2 linked regions of the Variovorax paradoxus genome follow. Each later gene encodes a partner of the first gene's protein in a complex. Links are inferred from orthologs where the notes say so. Each region holds a gene or a part of one and is shown in the gene's direction. Other genes may lie near its edges. The genes, in order: rpsG and tig.

Region 1 (9,307 bases):
CGTGCGCACCGCATCGGCTCCGAACCAGAACGTGACCCGCGGTTCGCGCGGCCCGGAAACCGTCGCCGTGTCGAAAGACCGCGCCCTTGTCGAAGCCGAAGCTGTTCGCACCGCCTTCGCTCCCGACCAGAACGTGACCAGCGGCTCGCGCGTCAACAGCAAGGTTGTCTCGACGATGCCGCACCCGATGGACGCACGCGTTCAAGCCCAGCAAGGCTCGGGCGCTGTCGCCAAGTAAATCGGGCGCGAGTCGCTGCCTTTGCGGGCGGCAACAAGAAAAGGCCACGCAACTGCGTGGCCTTTTTGCTTTTGGGAACTTGCGGGGTATTGGAAAGAGAAAGGGAAGGGCGGCGCTCAGCGCGTGCGCGCAAGGTAGCGCTTGCGCCAGAACACCACCACCAGCACCAGCGCGATGACCAGCATGGCCGCCATCGCAATCCAGAACCCGTCCGCCTTGTGCACCAGCGGAATGAATTCGAAGTTCATGCCGAAGATGCCGGCAATGAGGTTGAGCGGCAGAAAGATGGCCGTCAGCACCGTGAGCACCCGCATGATGTCGTTGGCGCGGTGGCCCTGCACGCTGAAGTGCATCTGCACGGCGGTTTCGGCGTTCTGCTCCAGCCGGTGCACGTGGTGCACCACCCGTTCGATGTGTTCGAGCACGTCGCGGCTGCGCACCATGATCAGTTCGCGCTCGCGCTGTTCTGTTTCGTTCTTCGGCGTTGGCAGCGTTTCCAGCGAATCGATCCAGTCCTGAATGGCGGCGCGCTGGTCTTCGCAGATTTCGTCCAGGTGGTGCAGCGACTGCCGGGCTTCCATCAGCGCGCCCCAGTTGGTAAAGCGGCTGCGCGGATCGATCAGTTCGGTTTGCCAATGGTCGAGCTGGCGCGTGAGCTCGCGGCGCATGTCCAGGTAGCCGTCGACGATCTGGTTGATGACGCGCAGCATGAGGTCTGCGGTGCCGGTGGGTACGCGGGCCGAAGTGGCCCGCACGTCGAGCGCCGGGGCGCCCTTGTCGTCCGGCGATCCCGCGGCCAGCAGGCGGGCGGCAAAGGCGTCGCGCACCGCGCCGTCTTCCGGGTGCACCGACAGCAGCACGCGGTCGAACAATGCAAAACCCACCGGCCGGGTATCGACCCGGCGCAGCACCGGAGGGCCGCGGCGCGACGGCGTGGGCAGGGGCGGCTCGCCGCCCGAGGTGCCCTTGCCGTTGCCCAGCGCCGCCTGGCCCGGCCCGGCCGAAAGGCGCCGGAACACCAGCACGTCGTACTTCGAGGTGTAGTCGTAATGCGAAGGCAACTGGTCGTTGAGCAGGTCGGCCACGTGCAGGTCGACCAGTTGGGTGAGGCAGAGCGACTGCAGGATCTGCTGGACTTCGGCCAGCGACGCGCGAAACTCGTCCCGCGTGAGCGAAATCCAGAGATAGCCCTGTGCAGCGCAGGCTCCCGGCACCGTGAGCGGCGTCAGCGCCGGATGCTCGCTCACTTGCGAGCGATTGATTTCAAAAATGCGCATGGGACCGCCTTGTTGCTTTCTTTTTCTTCTGGATTTTCATCGGCCCAGGCTGCGGGCGAGAAGGCGTTCGGCTATTGTTTTTGTAGCAAGCGTGCGGCGTCAAGCGCGAAGTAGGTGAGCACGCCGTCGGCGCCGGCGCGCTTGAAGGCAAGCAGGCTTTCGAGCACGACCGCGTCGTGGTCGAGCCAGCCGTTCTGGGCGGCGGCCTTGAGCATCGCGTATTCGCCGCTCACCTGGTAGGCGAAGGTGGGCACGTGAAACTCGTCTTTTACGCGGCGCACGATGTCCAGGTACGGCATGCCCGGCTTCACCATCACCATATCGGCACCCTCGGCGATGTCGAGCGCCACTTCGCGCAGCGCCTCGTCGCTGTTGCCGGGGTCCATCTGGTAGACCTTCTTGTTGCTCTTGCCGAGCGTGGCGGCCGAACCGACAGCATCGCGGAACGGGCCGTAGAAGGCGCTGGCGTACTTGGCGCTGTAGGCCATGATCTGGGTGTGAACGTCGCCGCGGGCTTCGAGCGCCGCGCGGATCGCGCCGATGCGCCCGTCCATCATGTCGCTGGGCGCGACAATGTCCACGCCCGCTTGCGACTGTGTGAGTGCCTGCTTCGTGAGAACTTCAACAGTGGCGTCGTTGATGATGTAGCCGGTGTCGTCGAGGAGGCCGTCCTGCCCATGGCTGGTGTAGGGGTCGAGCGCGACGTCGGTCATCACGCCCAATTCCGGAAAGCGCGCCTTCAGGGCGGCTACCACGCGCGGAATGAGCCCCTCGGGATTGAAAGCCTCGTCACCTGCCGGTGTCTTGAGGCTTGCATCGATGACAGGAAAAAGCGCCATTACCGGAATGCCGGCTTCTACGCATTGTTCTGCCAGGGGCAGCAGCAAATCGAGACTCAGGCGCTCCACACCGGGCATCGAAGACACGGCATCGCGCTTTTTCTCGCCTTCTTGCACGAACACCGGGTAGATGAGGTCATGCGCCGTCAACGCATGCTCCCTGACCAGGTTGCGGGTGAAAGTGTCGCGCCGCAAACGGCGGGGCCGGCCGGCCGGGTACATGGCGAAGGAAGGAGAGGGACGCGTCATAAGCTGAAAATTGTGCCTGAAGCGTCAAATCGCAGCACGTTCCGTGCGGCATGGTTGTCTGATGACACGACAAATTGGTAGTTCGAAGGTTCTCTTTTTTTATACAAAAATGTCAAAGAAAGTGGCCGAGTCGCTTGAAACCTTGTTTCGTCTTTGTTAAATTCTGAAGCGGGCGGCTTGCCGCTCCCCGCTTTTCCTCCCTGAGCGGGTGCCTTGATGTGTGACAGCAAAAGGGCTTCCCAGCCCGGCGTGAAGACGTCGGGCTTTTTTTTGCCCGTCGTTCGCATCGGTTCGGCGGGTAAAGGCCGGTAGATGGCGCAGCCACCACTAAACTGGCTCCATGCTCTGGGTCAAATCTCTTCATATCGTCTTCATCGCAAGCTGGTTCGCAGGGCTTTTTTATCTTCCGCGGATCTTCGTCAACCTCGCGATGGTGCCGCCCGAGTCGGTCGCTGAGCGTGAGCGCCTGCTGCTGATGGCGCGCAAGCTGTTGCGCTTTACCACCTTCCTGGCCGTTCCGGCCATCGGCTTCGGACTTTGGCTCTGGCTGGGCTACGGCATCGGCAGGGGCCCCGGCAATGGCTGGATGCATGCCAAGCTGGCCTTGGTGCTCGTGGTCATCGGTTATCACCATGGCTGCATCGTGCTGTTGCGGCGGTTTGCGGCGGGCGGCAACCGGCGCAACGACCGCTGGTACCGGTGGTTCAATGAACTGCCGGTCCTGCTGCTGCTCGGCATCGTGGTGCTGGTGGTCGTCAAGCCGTTCTGAGCCGGTGTCCACGGTGGAGAAGCAGCAGCACAAGTCCGCCGCGCTGCCCCTTGCGCTCGCCTATGCGGCGTTGATCGTCTATGCCAGCCTGTACCCTTTTGCGGACTGGCGCGACCAGGGCATCGCCCCCTGGGCCTACCTGTCGGCGTCGTGGCCCAAATACTGGACGGGCTTTGATCTTGCGGTCAATGTGGCCGGCTACGTTCCCTTTGGGTTCCTCTGCGCGCTGGCCGTGCTGCGTACCCGGCAGGACGCCAGCGGCTGGCGAGCGATGCTGCGCGCCACCCTGGCCGGCGCGGCGCTGGCCTTTGCCATGGAGACGCTGCAAAGCTATCTGCCGGCGCGCATTCCTTCCAATGTGGACCTGGGTTTGAACACGTCCGGCGCCCTTCTGGGAGCCATGCTGGCCGCGGGGCTGGAGCGCCTGGGAGCCGTGGCGCACTGGAGCCGCACGCGCTCGCAGTGGTTTGTCGAAGATTCGCGCGGTGCTCTGGTGCTGCTGGCGTTGTGGCCGTTCGCTCTTCTTTTTCCGGCGGCGGTGACGTTCGGGCTGGGCCAGGTGTTCGAGCGGCTGGAGGTCGCGATCTCCGAGTGGCTGCTCGACACGCCATTCATCGACTGGATGCCGCTGCGCCAGTTCGAGCTCGAGCCGCTGGTGCCGGCGGCCGAGTTGCTCTGTGTGATGCTCGGCGCACTGGTGCCGTGCCTGCTGGCTTTTCTGGTGACGCGCACAGTCGTGCGGCGTGCCGTGCTGCTGCCGCTCACGCTGCTGGCAGGCATCGGCGCGTCGGCGTTGTCGGCGGCGCTGAGTTATGGGCCGGAGCATGCGTGGGCCTGGCTGGGCCTGCCGGTGCAGGTGGGCATTGCAACGGCGCTTGTCGCCGGCATGCTGTTGCTGGGAGCGCCGCGCCGCTTGTGCGCCGCCTTGCTGCTGGTGGGGTTGGTGATCCAGCTGAGTCTTTTGAACCAGGCGCCCGAAAGTGCCTACTTCGCACAGACGCTCGCAACCTGGGAGCAGGGGCGCTTCATCCGTTTTCACGGCCTGGCGCAGTGGCTGGGCTGGCTCTGGCCTTTTGCGGTGCTTGCCTATGTGGTGGCTGCGCTGTCGCGGCGAAGCAAGGCCGCAGCCTGAAGCAAACGGCGCGCGTCACTAAAATCACCCGATGCCCAGTTCCAACTCTGCCGCACCGCGCGGCTACTACGGCCGCCATATCTTCTTCTGCCTGAACGAGCGCAAGAACGGGGAAGACAGCTGCGCCCTGCACAACGCGCAGCAGGGCTTCGACCGCTGCAAGGCAAAGGTAAAAGAAGCAGGGCTGGCCGGACCGGGCAAGGTGCGGGTCAACAAGGCCGGCTGCCTCGACCGCTGTGCTGGCGGGCCGGTGGCGGTGGTTTACCCGGAAGCGGTCTGGTACACCTTTGTCGATACCGATGACATCGACGAAATCGTCGAGTCGCATCTGAAGAACGGTGAAGTAGTCGAGCGGCTTCTGCTGCCTCCGGATGTGGGCCGCTGAACTTTTTCGGAAATTCCACGCTCGTACCGTGCGCCCCGGCGCACCGTGGCCGGCGCTCTTAATTCCTGCACCATGAATTCCCAGACCGAAAAGATCCGTCTCCAAGGCCCCGCCGGCGTTATCGAGGTTCAGCGCGATCTGCCGGCCGACGCTTCGCGCGGCATCGCGGTCATCGCTCATCCCCATCCGCTGTTCGGCGGCACCATGGACAATAAGGTGGTCCAGACCCTCGCCCGTGCGTTTGTCTCCTGCGGCTGGACGGCGGTGCGCTTCAACTTTCGCGGCGTGGGCGCGAGCGAAGGCGTGCACGACGAGGGGCGCGGCGAGTGCGAGGACATGCTGAATGTGGTGAGCCAGCTTGCCGCAGAAGGGCCGTTGGCCATTGCCGGGTTTTCTTTCGGTGCCTTCGTTGCAAGCTGCGCGGCCGAAAAGCTCTGGGCTTCGCGCGACGTGCGGCAGCTTGTGCTGGTGGGAACGGCGGCTTCGCGCTTCTCGGTGGCCGCGCTGCCAATGGAGGCGCATGAGCGCACGCTGGTGGTCCACGGCGAAGCCGATGACACGGTGCCGCTCGCGGCTGTCATGGACTGGGCTCGGCCGCAGTCACTTCCTGTCACGGTTGTTCCCGGGGGCGGCCATTTCTTTCACGGACAATTGCCGCTGCTCAAGAGCTTGGTCGTGCGCCATTTGCGCGCCGGCGCCGCATGAAAGCCCCGCGGGCTTGTTTTCGTTTTCTCCAATTTTCCCAATGAATCGTTTCTTTGACGCATTTCGCGCGCTGGTGCTTGCCGCCGCCGCATCGGTTTGCATGATCGCCGCCGCCCAGGTGCCGGCGCCGCCCGAAATTGCCGCGCGCAGCTACCTGCTGCTCGACGTCACCGCCAACCAGATCCTTGCGCAGAAAGACATCGACAGCCCCGTCGAACCCGCCTCGCTCACCAAGCTGATGTCGGCATACATCGTGTTCGACGCCCTGCGCGCCAAGAAGATCACGCTGACCCAGACCTTTCCGGTGAGCCAGCGCGCCTGGAAGATGCCGGGCTCGCGCATGTTCATCGATCCCAAGATGCAGGTGCCCGTCGAAGACCTGATCAAGGGGCTGATCGTGCAGTCGGGCAACGACGCCACCGTGGCGCTGGCCGAGGGCGTGGGCGGTACCGTGGAGCACTTTGTCGAACTCATGAACGCCCAGGCCAAGGCGCTTGGCATGAAGAACACGAGCTACAAGAACCCCGAAGGCCTGACCGCGCCCGGCCACACCACCACGGCCCGCGACCTGAGCATTCTTGCAACGCGCCTGGTGCGCGACTTTCCCGAAGAAGCCAAGTACTACGCCATCAAGAAGTACCGCTACCCCGGCACGCCTTCCACCAACGACACCAACCGCAACCTGTTGCTGTTTCGCGACCCTACCGTCGACGGCCTGAAGACCGGCCATACCGAGGCGGCCGGCTACTGCATGATTGCCACCGCCAAGCGCGACTTTCCCAACCTCACCGGCGGCCGCCGCCTGCTGTCGATCGTGCTGGGCACCTCGGGTGAAACCGTGCGCGCCAACGAGTCGCAAAAGCTGCTGAACTGGGGCTACACCGCCTACGACGCCGTCCGGCTGTTCGATGCGGGGCAGCCGGCCGCCACGCCGGCGGTCTGGAAGGGCAAGGTCAACACGCTCAAGCTCGGCCGGCCGGAAGCCATCGTGGTCGCGGTACCTGCTGGTACCGCCAGCAAGATCAAGACGCAGGTGGCTCGTCCGGAGCCGCTGGTGGCGCCGTTCACCAAGTACCAGCCGGTGGGCTCGCTCAAGGTCACTTTGGATGACCAACCCCTGGCCGACGTGCCGCTGGTGGCGCTCGAAGGTGTCGAGCAGGCGGGCGTCTTTGGCCGCGCCTGGGACGCCGTTCGCCTCTGGATCAAGTGATTTTGCGCGCGCCCTCCCGGTTCATTTGCCGCTAGCGGGGCCGACTGCTATACTCGTGGGCTTTTCGGAATTTTCCGAAGGGTTTCACGTTTTCGTTATTCCCGGCTTCCTTTCCTTGCGTCACGTCAAGGACAAGGGCGGTTTGCAGCCAAAGGCCGGGTTGTTTTGGGACTAATTCATTCATGCCAACCATCAATCAACTGGTGCGTCAGGGTCGAACGGTCGAAAAGATCAATTCGAAGAGCCCTGCCATGCAGAACTCGCCGCAACGCCGCGGTGTCTGCACCCGCGTCTACACCACGACGCCAAAGAAGCCCAACTCGGCGCTTCGTAAAGTTGCCAAGGTCCGTCTGACCAATGGCTTCGAAGTCATTTCCTACATCGGCGGCGAAGGCCACAACCTGCAGGAACACAGCGTCGTGCTGGTTCGCGGCGGTCGTGTCAAGGACTTGCCCGGTGTTCGCTACCACATCGTGCGCGGTTCGCTCGACTTGCAAGGCGTGAAAGACCGCAAGCAGTCGCGCTCCAAGTACGGCGCCAAGCGTCCCAAGAAGGCTTAAGCCTTCCTGTCGTAAAAACAAACAAACGGTGTTCGGTTGCCTTGGCGGGCACATCGAACGAAGTGACCCAATGTCGGGTCGAGTAAGTGAGAGTCCGGAATGGCTCTCGCGGTGCCGGAACCGGTGCCAACTGAAGCAAAGAGGTTAGTAACATGCCACGTCGTCGCGAAGTCCCCAAACGTGAAATCCTGCCGGATCCCAAGTACGGCAATGTCGAGCTGTCGAAATTCATGAACGTGATCATGGAAGGCGGCAAGAAGGCGATCGCCGAGCGCATCATCTACGGTGCACTCGACTTCATCGAAAAGAAGAACCCTGACAAGGACCCGCTCGAAGCTTTCACCGTTGCCATCAACAACGTGAAGCCGATGGTCGAAGTCAAGTCGCGCCGCGTGGGCGGTGCCAACTACCAGGTGCCGGTCGAAGTGCGTCCCGTGCGCCGTCTGGCGCTCTCGATGCGCTGGATCAAGGAAGCCGCTCGCAAGCGCGGCGAAAAGTCGATGGCCCTGCGTTTGGCCAACGAACTGATGGAAGCCACGGAAGGCCGTGGCGGCGCCATGAAGAAGCGCGACGAAGTGCACCGCATGGCAGAAGCCAACCGCGCTTTCAGCCACTTCCGCTTCTAAGAATCAAACTTCGCTTGGGCGTTGGGTATTGAGTGTCGGGCGACGTCGCCCGTGCTCAAGGCCCAGCGCTCAACGCATTTAACCCGAAAGTAAATCATGTCCCGCAAGACCCCCATCGAGCGCTACCGCAACATCGGCATCTCCGCGCACATCGACGCCGGCAAGACCACGACGACCGAGCGCATCCTGTTCTACACCGGTGTGAACCACAAGATCGGTGAAGTGCACGATGGCGCCGCCACGATGGACTGGATGGAGCAAGAGCAAGAGCGTGGCATCACGATCACCTCGGCTGCCACCACCTGCTTCTGGAAGGGCATGGCCGGCAAGTTCGACGAACACCGCATCAACATCATCGACACCCCCGGCCACGTGGACTTCACCATTGAAGTCGAGCGCTCGATGCGCGTGCTGGACGGTGCCGTGATGGTGTATGACGCCGTTGGCGGCGTGCAGCCCCAGTCGGAAACCGTCTGGCGCCAGGCCAACAAGTACAAGGTTCCGCGCCTCGCGTTCGTCAACAAGATGGACCGCACCGGCGCCGACTTCCTGCGCGTGCGCCAGATGATGGTCGACCGCCTGAAGGCCAACCCCGTCGTGATCCAGATCCCGATCGGTGCCGAAGAGCACTTCCAGGGCATCGTCGACCTCGTGAAGATGAAGGCCATCATCTGGGACGAAGACAAGGGCGTGACCTTCACCTACGGTGAAATCCCCGCGAACCTGACCGACGTCTGCAACGAATACCGCGAAAAGCTCGTCGAAGCCGCTGCCGAAGCGAGCGAAGAGCTGATGAACAAGTACCTCGAAGGCAATGAGCTGACCGAGGAAGAAATCAAGAAGGCCCTGCGCCAGCGCACCATCGCCGGTGAAATCCAGCCGATGCTGTGCGGCTCTGCCTTCAAGAACAAGGGCGTGCAGGCCATGCTCGACGCCGTCGTCGAATACATGCCGTCGCCGCTGGATATTCCTCCGGTTGCCGGCCTCGACGAAGACGAAGCGCCCGTGACCCGCAAGGCTGACGACAACGAGAAGTTCTCTGCGCTCGCATTCAAGCTGATGACCGACCCGTTCGTGGGCCAGTTGACCTTCGTGCGCGTCTATTCGGGCGTGCTGACCAAGGGCGACAGCGTCTACAACCCGGTGCGCGGCAAGAAAGAGCGTATCGGCCGTATCGTGCAGATGCACGCGAACAACCGCGAAGAAGTCAACGAAATCCGCGCCGGCGACATCGCCGCATGCGTGGGCCTGAAGGAAGTCACCACGGGCGAAACCCTGTGCGATCCGGCAGCCATCGTGACGCTCGAGCGCATGGTG
Region 2 (9,553 bases), 800 kb from region 1 along the record:
CGAAGCCGAACCCGGACAAGTGGTGCAGGCCGGTACGCCCGTGGTGCGCATTGCGCAGGACGGTGCGCGCGATGTGGTGTTTGCGGTGCCCGAAGACCGGGCCGCGCTGATCAAGCCCGGCTCGCCGGTGACGGTGCGCGGCTGGTCGGGCGGCGATGAACTGCAAGGCCAGGTGCGCGAAGTGGCGGCCAGCGCCGACGCCGTTACGCGCACCTATTCGGTCAAGGTGGCAATCGACGCGGCAACCTCGCCTGCGCTCGGCGCCACCGTCTACGCGCGCCCGCAGGCGCTGGCTCGCGCCGGCGGCGCGGTCATCAAGCTGCCGACCAGCGCATTGCGGCAGGAGGGCAAGGGCACCGCGGTCTGGGTGCTGGACAAGCCGACGATGACAGTGCGGTCGCAGCCGGTGCAGGTTGCCACGGCAGACGGAAACGAAGCCGTGATCGGCGCCGGGCTCGCACCCGGCATGATGGTCGTCGCCGCGGGCGTGCATGTGCTTTCGCCGGGACAAAAGGTCACCATCTACCAGACGAAAGAGGCTGCCGCCGCAGCCGCCAGCGCGAACGAATCGGTTAAGCCCGCCCAACCCGTTGCGGCGACGAAGAAGGAGATCGCAGCAGGTGCCTCCAAATGACGCAGGGCGCTGCGACAACGGACAAGCCCGCAGGCTTCAATCTCTCCAAATGGGCGCTGGACCACGCGCCGCTCACGCGCTACCTGATGGTGGTGTTGATGGTGCTGGGAGCCTTTGCGTATTTTCAGCTCGGTCAGGACGAAGACCCGCCGTTCACCTTTCGTGCGATGGTGGTGCGCACCTATTGGCCCGGCGCCACGGCGCAGCAGGTGGCCGAGCAGGTAACCGACAAGCTCGAGCGCACGCTGCAAGAGGCCCCCTACGCCGACAAGATCCGCAGCTATTCGAAGCCGGGCGAGTCGCAGATCATTTTCCAGATCAAGGATTCGTCCAAGGCGGCCGATGTGGCCAACGTCTGGTACACGGTGCGAAAGAAAATCGGCGACATGCGCAACACGCTGCCGCCGGGCGTGCAAGGCCCATTCTTCAATGACGATTTCGGCGATGTGTATGGCGTGATCTACGCGCTGGAGAGCGAGGGCTTCAGCCAGGCCGAGCTCAAGACGCTGGCTGACGAAGTGCGCCAGCAGTTGCTGCGCGTGAAGGACGTCGCCAAGGTCGACCAGTTCGGCGTGCAGGACCAGAAGGTCTATATCGAGATTTCGCAGAAGCGTGTTGCGCAGCTGGGGCTCGACTTCAACGCCGTGCTCGCGCAGCTCGGCTCGCAAAATGCCGTGGAAAGCGCGGGCACGATCCAGTCGCCGCTCGACGTGGTGCAGGTGCGCGTGGGCGGGCAGTTCACCAACGTCGAGCAACTGCGCGAAATGCCGATCCGCGGCAGTTCTGGCAACCAGCTCAAGCTTGGCGACATTGCCGAAATCCATCGCGGCTATGTCGATCCGCCTGCCGTGAAGGTGCATCACCAGGGCAAGGAAGTGGTTGCGCTTGGCGTTTCGATGGCCAAGGGCGGCGACATCATTGCGCTGGGCAAGGCATTGCGCGCCACCACCGCAACCATCGACCAGCGCTTGCCCGCCGGCGTGAAGCTCGCGCAGGTGCAGGACCAGCCAGTGTCGGTGGCCAGCTCGGTCAATGAATTCGTCGGCGTGCTGATCGAGGCCGTGGCCATCGTGCTGGCCGTGAGCATCATCTCGCTCGGCCTGCACAAGGGTGGGCGCTTCGGCTGGTACATCGATATTCGCCCGGGCCTGGTGGTGGCAATCACCATTCCGCTGGTGTTGGCCGTTACCTTCCTGGCCATGAACTACTTCGGCATCGGGCTGCACAAGATATCGCTGGGCTCGCTGATCATTGCGCTGGGCCTCCTGGTGGACGACGCGATCATCGCGGTCGAAATGATGGTGCGAAAGATGGAAGAGGGCTACGACAAGGTGCGGGCCGCCACCTTCGCCTATGACGTCACCGCCAAGCCCATGCTGACCGGCACGCTCATTACCGCGGCGGGTTTCCTGCCCATTGGCATTGCCAAGTCGGTGACGGGTGAATACACCTTCGCCATCTTTGCGGTGACGGTCATTGCGCTGGTACTGTCGTGGATCGTGTCGGTGTATTTCGTGCCCTACCTCGGCACGCTGCTGCTCAAGGTCAAGCCGCACGACCCCGATGCGCCGCCGCACGAGCTGTTCGACACCCGGTTCTACAACAGCTTCCGCCGCGCGGTGAACTGGTGCGTGCAGCACCGCTGGCTGACCATCGGCGCCACCGTGTTCATCTTTGCCCTGGGCATCTTCGGCATGGGGAAGGTGCAGCAGCAGTTCTTCCCGGATTCGAGCCGGCCCGAAATCATGGTGGACATCTGGTTCCCCGAAGGCACCTCGTTCCCCGCGAACGAAGAGGTGGCCAAGCGGGTAGAGCAGCGCATCATGAAGGAAGAGGGCGTGAAGACGGTCAGCACCTGGATCGGTTCCGGCGTGCCGCGCTTCTACCTGCCGCTGGACCAGGTGTTTCCGCAGACCAACGTGTCGCAGCTCATCGTGCTCGCCAAAGACCTGAAGGTACGGGAAAGCTTGCGCATCAAGCTGCCCGCGCTGCTGGCGCAGGAGTTCCCGGAAGTGCGCGGCCGCGTGAAGCTGCTGCCCAATGGGCCGCCGGTGCCCTACCCGGTGCAGTTCCGCGTCATCGGAACCGACCCGGCGCAACTGCGCGCGCATGCCGACGAGGTGAAGGCCGTGCTGCGCGACAACGCCAACATGCGCGGCGTGAACGACAACTGGAACGAGTCGGTCAAGGTGATCCGGCTCGAGGTCGACCAAGCCAAGGCGCGCGCGCTCGGCGTGACCAGCCAGGCAATCGCGCAAGCGTCCAAGACGATGTTCTCCGGAACCACGGTGGGCCAGTACCGCGAAAACGACCTGCTGATCGACATCGTTCTGCGCCAGTCAGCGGACGAGCGCGAGGCCATTTCGGACATCGGCAACGCCTACCTGCCCACGACCTCCGGGCGTTCGATTCCGCTCACGCAGATCGCGCGGCCTGTATTCACCTGGGAGCCGGGCGTGATGTGGCGCGAGAACCGCGACTACGCCATCACGGTGCAGGGCGACGTGGTCGAAGGGCTGCAGGGCGCCACGGTCACCGAGCAGCTGCTGCCGCAGTTGCGCAAGCTCGAAGCCGGCTGGCATGCAGCGGGCGAGGGCGCCTACCGCATCGAGGTGGCGGGCGCCGTCGAGGAAAGCAGCAAGGGCTCGGCTTCCATCGTGGCGGGCGTGCCGATCATGCTGTTCCTGGTGTTCACGCTGCTGATGCTGCAGCTGCACAGCTTCAGCCGCTCGCTGCTGGTGTTCATTACCGGTCCCATGGGCATTGCCGGCGTTGCCGGTGCGCTGCTGCTGCTGAACCGGCCGTTCGGCTTCGTCGCGCTCCTGGGCGTGATTGCGCTGATGGGCATGATCCAGCGCAACGCGGTGATCCTGATCGACCAGATCGAGAGCGACCGCGCAGCCGGCGTGCCCGCGTGGGACGCCATCGTCGAGTCGGCCGTGCGGCGCCTGCGCCCCATCGTGCTGACCGCGGCGGCGGCGGTACTGGCGATGATTCCGCTTTCCCGCAGCGTGTTCTGGGGGCCGATGGCCGTTGCCATCATGGGCGGGCTGGTCGTGGCTACGGTCTTGACCCTGCTGGCCCTGCCGGCAATGTACGCCGCCGCATTCCGCATCAAGCGGGAGCCGAAAGAGGGTCTGATTAGCGCTTAAAATACGCGGTTGACCGATTTCAGGCGGACGGTCGCGGGAGCCGAAAGAGGGTCTGATTAGCGCTTAAAATACGCGGTTGACCGATTTCAGGCGGACGGTCTTTGGGCGGCGGGTATTCGATATCGGCGATATCGAATACCCGTGGCACCAGGACCGTCCGCCTGACCGTCCGCCTTTGCATTCACCTGAAAAATTTGGCAAGCGCGGGTGGCGAAATTGGTAGACGCACCAGGTTTAGGTCCTGACGTTCGCAAGAACGTGCCGGTTCGAGTCCGGCCCCGCGCACCAGCCACACCCCTCACAAGGAAGACACCATGACCGTGACCGTTGAAACTCTCGAGAAGCTCGAACGCAAGATCACGCTGACCCTGCCGGTCGGCACCATCCAGTCCGAAGTCGATTCGCGCCTCAAGAAGCTCGCGCGCACCGTCAAGATGGATGGCTTCCGTCCGGGCAAGGTGCCGATGAACGTCGTGGCCCAGCGCTACGGCTACTCGGTGCACTACGAGGTCATGAACGACAAGGTTGGTGAAGCCTTCTCGCAAGCCGCCAACGAAGCCAAGCTGCGCGTGGCCGGCCAGCCCCGCATCACCGAGAAGGAAGAGTCGCCCGAAGGCCAGCTCGCCTTCGACGCGGTGTTCGAGGTGTTCCCCGAAGTCAAGATCAAGGACCTGTCGGGCGCCGAAGTCGAGAAGCTCTCGGCCGAGGTGGGCGACGACGCCATCGACAAGACGCTCGACATCCTGCGCAAGCAGCGCCGCACCTTCGCGCAGCGCGCACAAGACGCCGTGGCCCAGGACAACGACCGCGTGACGGTCGACTTCGAAGGCAAGATCGACGGCGAGACCTTCCAGGGCGGCAAGGCCGAAGACTTCCAGTTCATCGTCGGCGAAGGCCAGATGCTGAAGGAATTCGAAGACGCCGTGCGCGGCATGAAGGCCGGCGACAGCCGCACCTTCCCGCTGTCGTTCCCGGCCGACTACCACGGCAAGGACGTGGCCGGCAAGCAAGCCGACTTCATGGTCACCGTGAAGAAGATCGAAGCCTCGCACCTGCCGGAAGTCAACGAACAACTCGCCAAGTCGCTCGGCATTGCCGAAGCCACGGTCGAAGGCCTGCGCGCCGACATCAAGAAGAACCTCGAGCGTGAAGTCAAGTTCCGCCTGCTGGCCCGCAACAAGAACGCCGTGATGGACGCCCTGGTGGCCAACGCCGAGCTCGACCTGCCCAACGCCAGCGTGCAGTCCGAAGTGAACCGCATGATCGAAGGCGCCCGCGCCGAGCTCAAGCAGCGCGGCATCAAGGACGCCGACAAGGCGCCGATTCCCGAAGAAGTGTTCCGCCCGCAAGCCGAGCGCCGCGTGCGCCTGGGCCTGGTGGTGGCCGAACTGGTGCGTGCCAACAACCTGCAGGCCAAGCCCGAGCAGATCAAGGCGCACATCGATGAGCTGGCAGCCAGCTACGAAAAGCCGGCCGACGTCGTGCGCTGGTACTTCAGCGACAACAACCGCCTGGCCGAGGTCGAGGCAGTCGTCATCGAGAACAACGTGACCGATTTCGTGCTCAGCAAAGCCAAGGTCAACGAAAAGTCGGTTTCGTTCGACGAGTTGATGGCTCAGCAGCAAGGCTGAGCGCCGGGCCTGCCCGCCGCCCGCAACGCCAATGGGGCTTGTGCTTTACGGCACGAGCCCCATTTCACTCAGGCGTACAGTTAAATTCGAACAGCGAACGAACCTTTTCCGGAGAGCAAATCAATGAGCGCACAGGATACCAAGGCCCTCGGCATGATTCCGATGGTCATCGAGCAGTCGGGTCGCGGCGAGCGGTCCTACGACATCTATTCGCGTCTCCTCAAGGAGCGCATCATTTTCCTGGTGGGCGAAGTCAACGACCAGACCGCCAACCTCGTGGTGGCGCAGTTGCTGTTCCTGGAGAGCGAGAATCCGGACAAGGACATTTCGTTCTATATCAATTCTCCGGGCGGCAGCGTGAGCGCCGGCATGGCCATCTATGACACCATGCAGTTCATCAAGCCCGACGTTTCCACGATGTGCATCGGCTTTGCGGCCAGCATGGGCGCCTTTTTGCTGGCGGCCGGCGAAAAGGGCAAGCGCTTTTCGCTGCCCAATTCGAAGATCATGATCCACCAGGTGCTCGGCGGCGCTCGCGGCCAGGCCACCGATATCGAGATCCATGCCCGCGACATCCTGCGTACCAAAGACCAGATGAACCGCATCCTGGCCGAGCGCACGGGCCAGCCGCTCGAGAAAGTCAAATCGGACACCGAACGCGACTATTTCCTCACGGCGGACGAAGCCAAGGATTACGGCCTGGTCGACCAGGTTATTGCAAAGCGCGGCTGATCAATCGGCCCGCGCCGTGGCGCCGGTGCGCCAAAAAGGCAAAAACGGCGTTTTCCCCACGGGAAACGCCGTTTTTGTTTAGTTATCATTGTCCCCACCCCGTTACGAGGCACCTGTCCATGGCCGAAAAAAAAGGCTCTTCCAGCGAAAAAACGCTTTATTGCTCGTTCTGCGGCAAGAGCCAGCATGAGGTCAAAAAGCTGATCGCGGGCCCTTCGGTCTTCATTTGCGACGAGTGCATCGACCTTTGCAACGAAATCATCCGCGACGAGCTCCCGGCCGGTGAAGAGGCGCGCGAGTCGCGCAGCGACCTGCCCACGCCGCTGGAGATCAAGACCAACCTCGACAACTACGTGATCGGCCAGGAGCCGGCCAAGCGCATGCTGTCGGTGGCGGTGTACAACCACTACAAGCGCCTGCGCCACAAGGAAAAGGCCAAGGGTGACGACGTCGAACTCAGCAAGAGCAACATCTTGCTGATCGGTCCCACGGGCTCGGGCAAGACGCTGCTCGCGCAAACCCTGGCCCGCATGCTCGACGTGCCCTTCGTCATGGCCGACGCCACCACGCTCACGGAAGCGGGCTATGTGGGCGAAGACGTCGAGAACATCATCCAGAAGCTGCTGCAGAGCTGCAACTACGAGGTCGAGCGCGCCCAGCGCGGCATCGTCTACATCGACGAAATCGACAAGATCTCGCGCAAGTCGGACAACCCCTCCATCACGCGGGACGTGTCGGGCGAGGGTGTGCAGCAGGCGCTGCTGAAGCTCATCGAAGGCACCATGGCCAGCGTGCCGCCCCAAGGCGGGCGCAAGCACCCGAACCAGGACTTCCTGCAGATCGATACGACCAACATCCTGTTCATCTGCGGCGGTGCGTTTGCCGGCCTCGAGAAGGTCATCGAAAACCGCACCGAAGCCTCGGGCATCGGCTTTGGCGCTTCGGTCAAGAGCAAGGCGCAGCGCAGCATCACCGAGGTGTTCCGCGAGGTCGAGCCTGAAGACCTGATCAAGTTCGGCCTGATTCCCGAACTCGTCGGCCGTATGCCCGTGGTGGCTTCGCTGGCCGAACTCAGCGAAGACGCGCTGGTGCAGATCCTGACCGAGCCCAAGAATGCGGTGGTCAAGCAGTTCACCAAGCTGCTGCAAATGGAAGGTGTCGACCTCGAGATCCGTCCCGCGGCGCTGAAGGCCATTGCCCGCAAGGCGCTGGCCCGCAAGACCGGGGCACGGGGCTTGCGTTCGATCCTCGAACAGTCGCTCATCGACACCATGTTCGAGCTCCCGAATGCCACCAACGTCGACAAGGTTGTGGTCGAAGAATCCACAATCGATGAAAACAAGCCGCCGCTGCTCGTGTACCGGGAAGCGGCCAAGAAGGCTTGAGCGAGGCTTGAATGAACGCGGCGCCGGCTCTTTCCACCAAAGCTTCCGGCGCCTTCGACAAAGACCGGGTGCATGGGCTTGAAATGCCCCAACACCCATCCATCTTTGCCTGATCAATCAAAGGATATTCATGTCCGGTCATACCCCCCTGCCTGCCGACGCGATCGACCTGCCGCTGCTGCCGCTGCGCGACGTCGTCGTGTTCCCCCACATGGTGATTCCGCTGTTCGTGGGGCGCCCCAAGAGCATCAAGGCGCTCGAGCTGGCCATGGAGGCCGAACGCCGCATCATGCTGGTGGCCCAGAAAGCCGCCGCCAAGGACGAGCCCTCGGTCGAGGACATGTTCGAGGTGGGTTGCGTCTCCACCATTTTGCAGATGCTGAAGCTGCCTGACGGCACCGTGAAGGTGCTGGTCGAAGGCCAGCAGCGCGCCCGCGTGAACCGCATCGACGACGGTGAAACCCATTTCACCGCCAACGTCACGCCTGTCGAGGCGCCCGAAGGCGGCGAGAAGGGCACTGAGGTCGAGGCGCTGCGCCGCGCCGTGATGCAGCAGTTCGACCAGTACGTCAAACTGAACAAGAAAATTCCGCCTGAGATCCTTACCTCGATCTCGAGCATCGACGATCCGGGCCGCCTGGCCGACACCATTGCGGCGCACCTGCCGCTCAAGCTCGACAACAAGCAGGCCGTGCTCGACCTCGACGACGTGAAGTCGCGGCTCGAGAACCTGTTCGGCCAGCTCGAGCGCGAGGTCGACATCCTCAATGTCGACAAGAAGATCCGCGGGCGCGTGAAGCGCCAGATGGAAAAGAACCAGCGCGACTTCTACCTCAACGAGCAGGTCAAGGCGATCCAGAAGGAGCTTGGCGAAGGCGAAGAGGGCGCGGACATCGAGGAGATCGAGAAAAAGATCAAGCTCGCCAAGATGCCCAAGGACGCGCTGAAGAAGGCCGAGGGCGAGCTCAAGAAGCTCAAGCTCATGTCGCCCATGTCGGCCGAAGCCACTGTGGTGCGCAACTACATCGACGTGCTGGTCGGCTTGCCGTGGAGCAAGAAGACCAAGATCAAGCATGACCTGGCCAACGCCGAGGCGGTGCTCAACGCCGACCACTATGGCCTCGAGAAGGTCAAGGACCGCATCCTTGAATATCTCGCGGTGCAGCAGCGTGTCGACAAGGTCAAGGCACCCATCCTGTGCCTCGTGGGCCCGCCAGGCGTGGGCAAGACCTCGCTCGGGCAGTCGATCGCCAAGGCGACCGGCCGCAAGTACACCCGCATGGCGCTGGGCGGCATGCGCGACGAAGCCGAGATTCGCGGCCACCGCCGCACCTACATCGGCGCGCTGCCGGGCAAGGTGCTGCAGGGGTTGAACAAGATCGGCACGCGCAATCCGCTGTTCCTGCTCGACGAAATCGACAAGCTGGGTACCGACTTCCGCGGTGATCCTTCGAGCGCGCTGCTCGAAGTGCTCGACCCGGAGCAGAACCACACCTTCGGCGACCACTATGTCGAGGTCGACTTCGACCTGTCCGACGTGATGTTCGTGGCCACCTCGAACTCGATGAACATTCCGCCGGCGCTGCTCGACCGGATGGAAGTCATCCGCCTCTCGGGCTACACCGAGGACGAGAAGACCAACATCGCAATCAAGTACCTGCTGCCCAAGCAGATGAAGAACAACGGCGTGAAGGAAGACGAGCTGCTCGTCACCGAAGAGGCCGTGCGCGACATCGTGCGCTACTACACGCGCGAAGCCGGCGTGCGTTCGCTCGAACGCGAGCTCTCCAAGATCTGCCGCAAGGTGGTGAAGGGTCTTCTGCTGAAGCAGCTCACGCCAAAGGTCACGGTCGACGGTGCCAACCTCAACGACTTCCTCGGTGTGCGCAAGTACAGCTTCGGCTTGGCCGAGAAGCAGAACCAGGTCGGCCAGGTGGTCGGTCTGGCCTGGACGGAAGTCGGTGGCGACCTGCTCACCATCGAAGCCGTCACCATGCCCGGCAAGGGCGTGATCAGCCG

Evidence for each region.
Region 2: the proteins of rpsG (region 1) and tig are in contact, whole or in part, in a crystal structure (PDB 3GTY), measured with the Thermotoga maritima proteins. The link is inferred for Variovorax paradoxus from one-to-one orthologs. Residues at the interface, in WP_004081843.1 of Thermotoga maritima: Lys34, Lys52, Lys55, Glu59, Arg62, Gln63, Glu66, Asn67, Lys69, Val71, Arg95, Ala109, Lys110, Lys111, Gly112, Arg113, Pro114, Glu117, Glu121, Ile124, Ala125, Tyr127, Asn128, Asn129, Thr130, Gly131, Lys135, Asp139, Arg142, Met143; in WP_004081061.1 of Thermotoga maritima: Glu122, Val124, Val129, Leu130, Tyr133, Glu188, Gly259, Ile262, Tyr263, Glu266, Ser270, Glu273, Gln274, Glu277, Arg308, Gln311, Ile312, Ser315, Tyr316, Glu325, Arg329, Arg336, Leu363, Phe366, Trp367, Arg373, Leu377, Arg381, Leu384, Glu387.

The regions. Positions count from the first base shown.
Region 1 is NZ_CP123990.1:3,398,848-3,408,154, forward strand. Bases 6,525-9,253 are described here. They hold rpsG (30S ribosomal protein S7), read left to right. Parts: upstream 6,525-7,516; coding sequence 7,517-7,990; downstream 7,991-9,253. Other genes in these bases: QHG62_RS16425 (D-alanyl-D-alanine carboxypeptidase family protein), read left to right, coding at 6,525-6,804; rpsL (30S ribosomal protein S12), read left to right, coding at 6,987-7,364; fusA (elongation factor G), read left to right, coding at 8,087-9,253. Also shown: QHG62_RS16385 (DUF4148 domain-containing protein), read left to right, coding at 1-238; QHG62_RS16390 (magnesium transporter CorA family protein), read right to left, coding at 355-1,515; hemB (porphobilinogen synthase), read right to left, coding at 1,587-2,576; QHG62_RS16400 (hypothetical protein), read right to left, coding at 2,600-2,890; QHG62_RS16405 (CopD family protein), read left to right, coding at 2,944-3,372; QHG62_RS16410 (VanZ family protein), read left to right, coding at 3,377-4,504; QHG62_RS16415 ((2Fe-2S) ferredoxin domain-containing protein), read left to right, coding at 4,536-4,889; QHG62_RS16420 (alpha/beta hydrolase), read left to right, coding at 4,962-5,594; more of QHG62_RS16425, read left to right, coding at 5,635-6,524; more of fusA, read left to right, coding at 9,254-9,307.
Region 2 is NZ_CP123990.1:2,599,151-2,608,703, reverse strand. Bases 3,284-6,258 are described here. They hold tig (trigger factor), read left to right. Parts: upstream 3,284-4,100; coding sequence 4,101-5,417; downstream 5,418-6,258. Other genes in these bases: clpP (ATP-dependent Clp endopeptidase proteolytic subunit ClpP), read left to right, coding at 5,541-6,149; QHG62_RS12680 (efflux RND transporter permease subunit), read left to right, coding at 3,284-3,786. Also shown: QHG62_RS12685 (efflux RND transporter periplasmic adaptor subunit), read left to right, coding at 1-634; more of QHG62_RS12680, read left to right, coding at 631-3,283; ATP-dependent Clp protease ATP-binding subunit ClpX, read left to right, coding at 6,269-7,534; lon (endopeptidase La), read left to right, coding at 7,665-9,553. UniProt on the Bacillus subtilis protein: Involved in protein export. Acts as a chaperone by maintaining the newly synthesized protein in an open conformation. Functions as a peptidyl-prolyl cis-trans isomerase.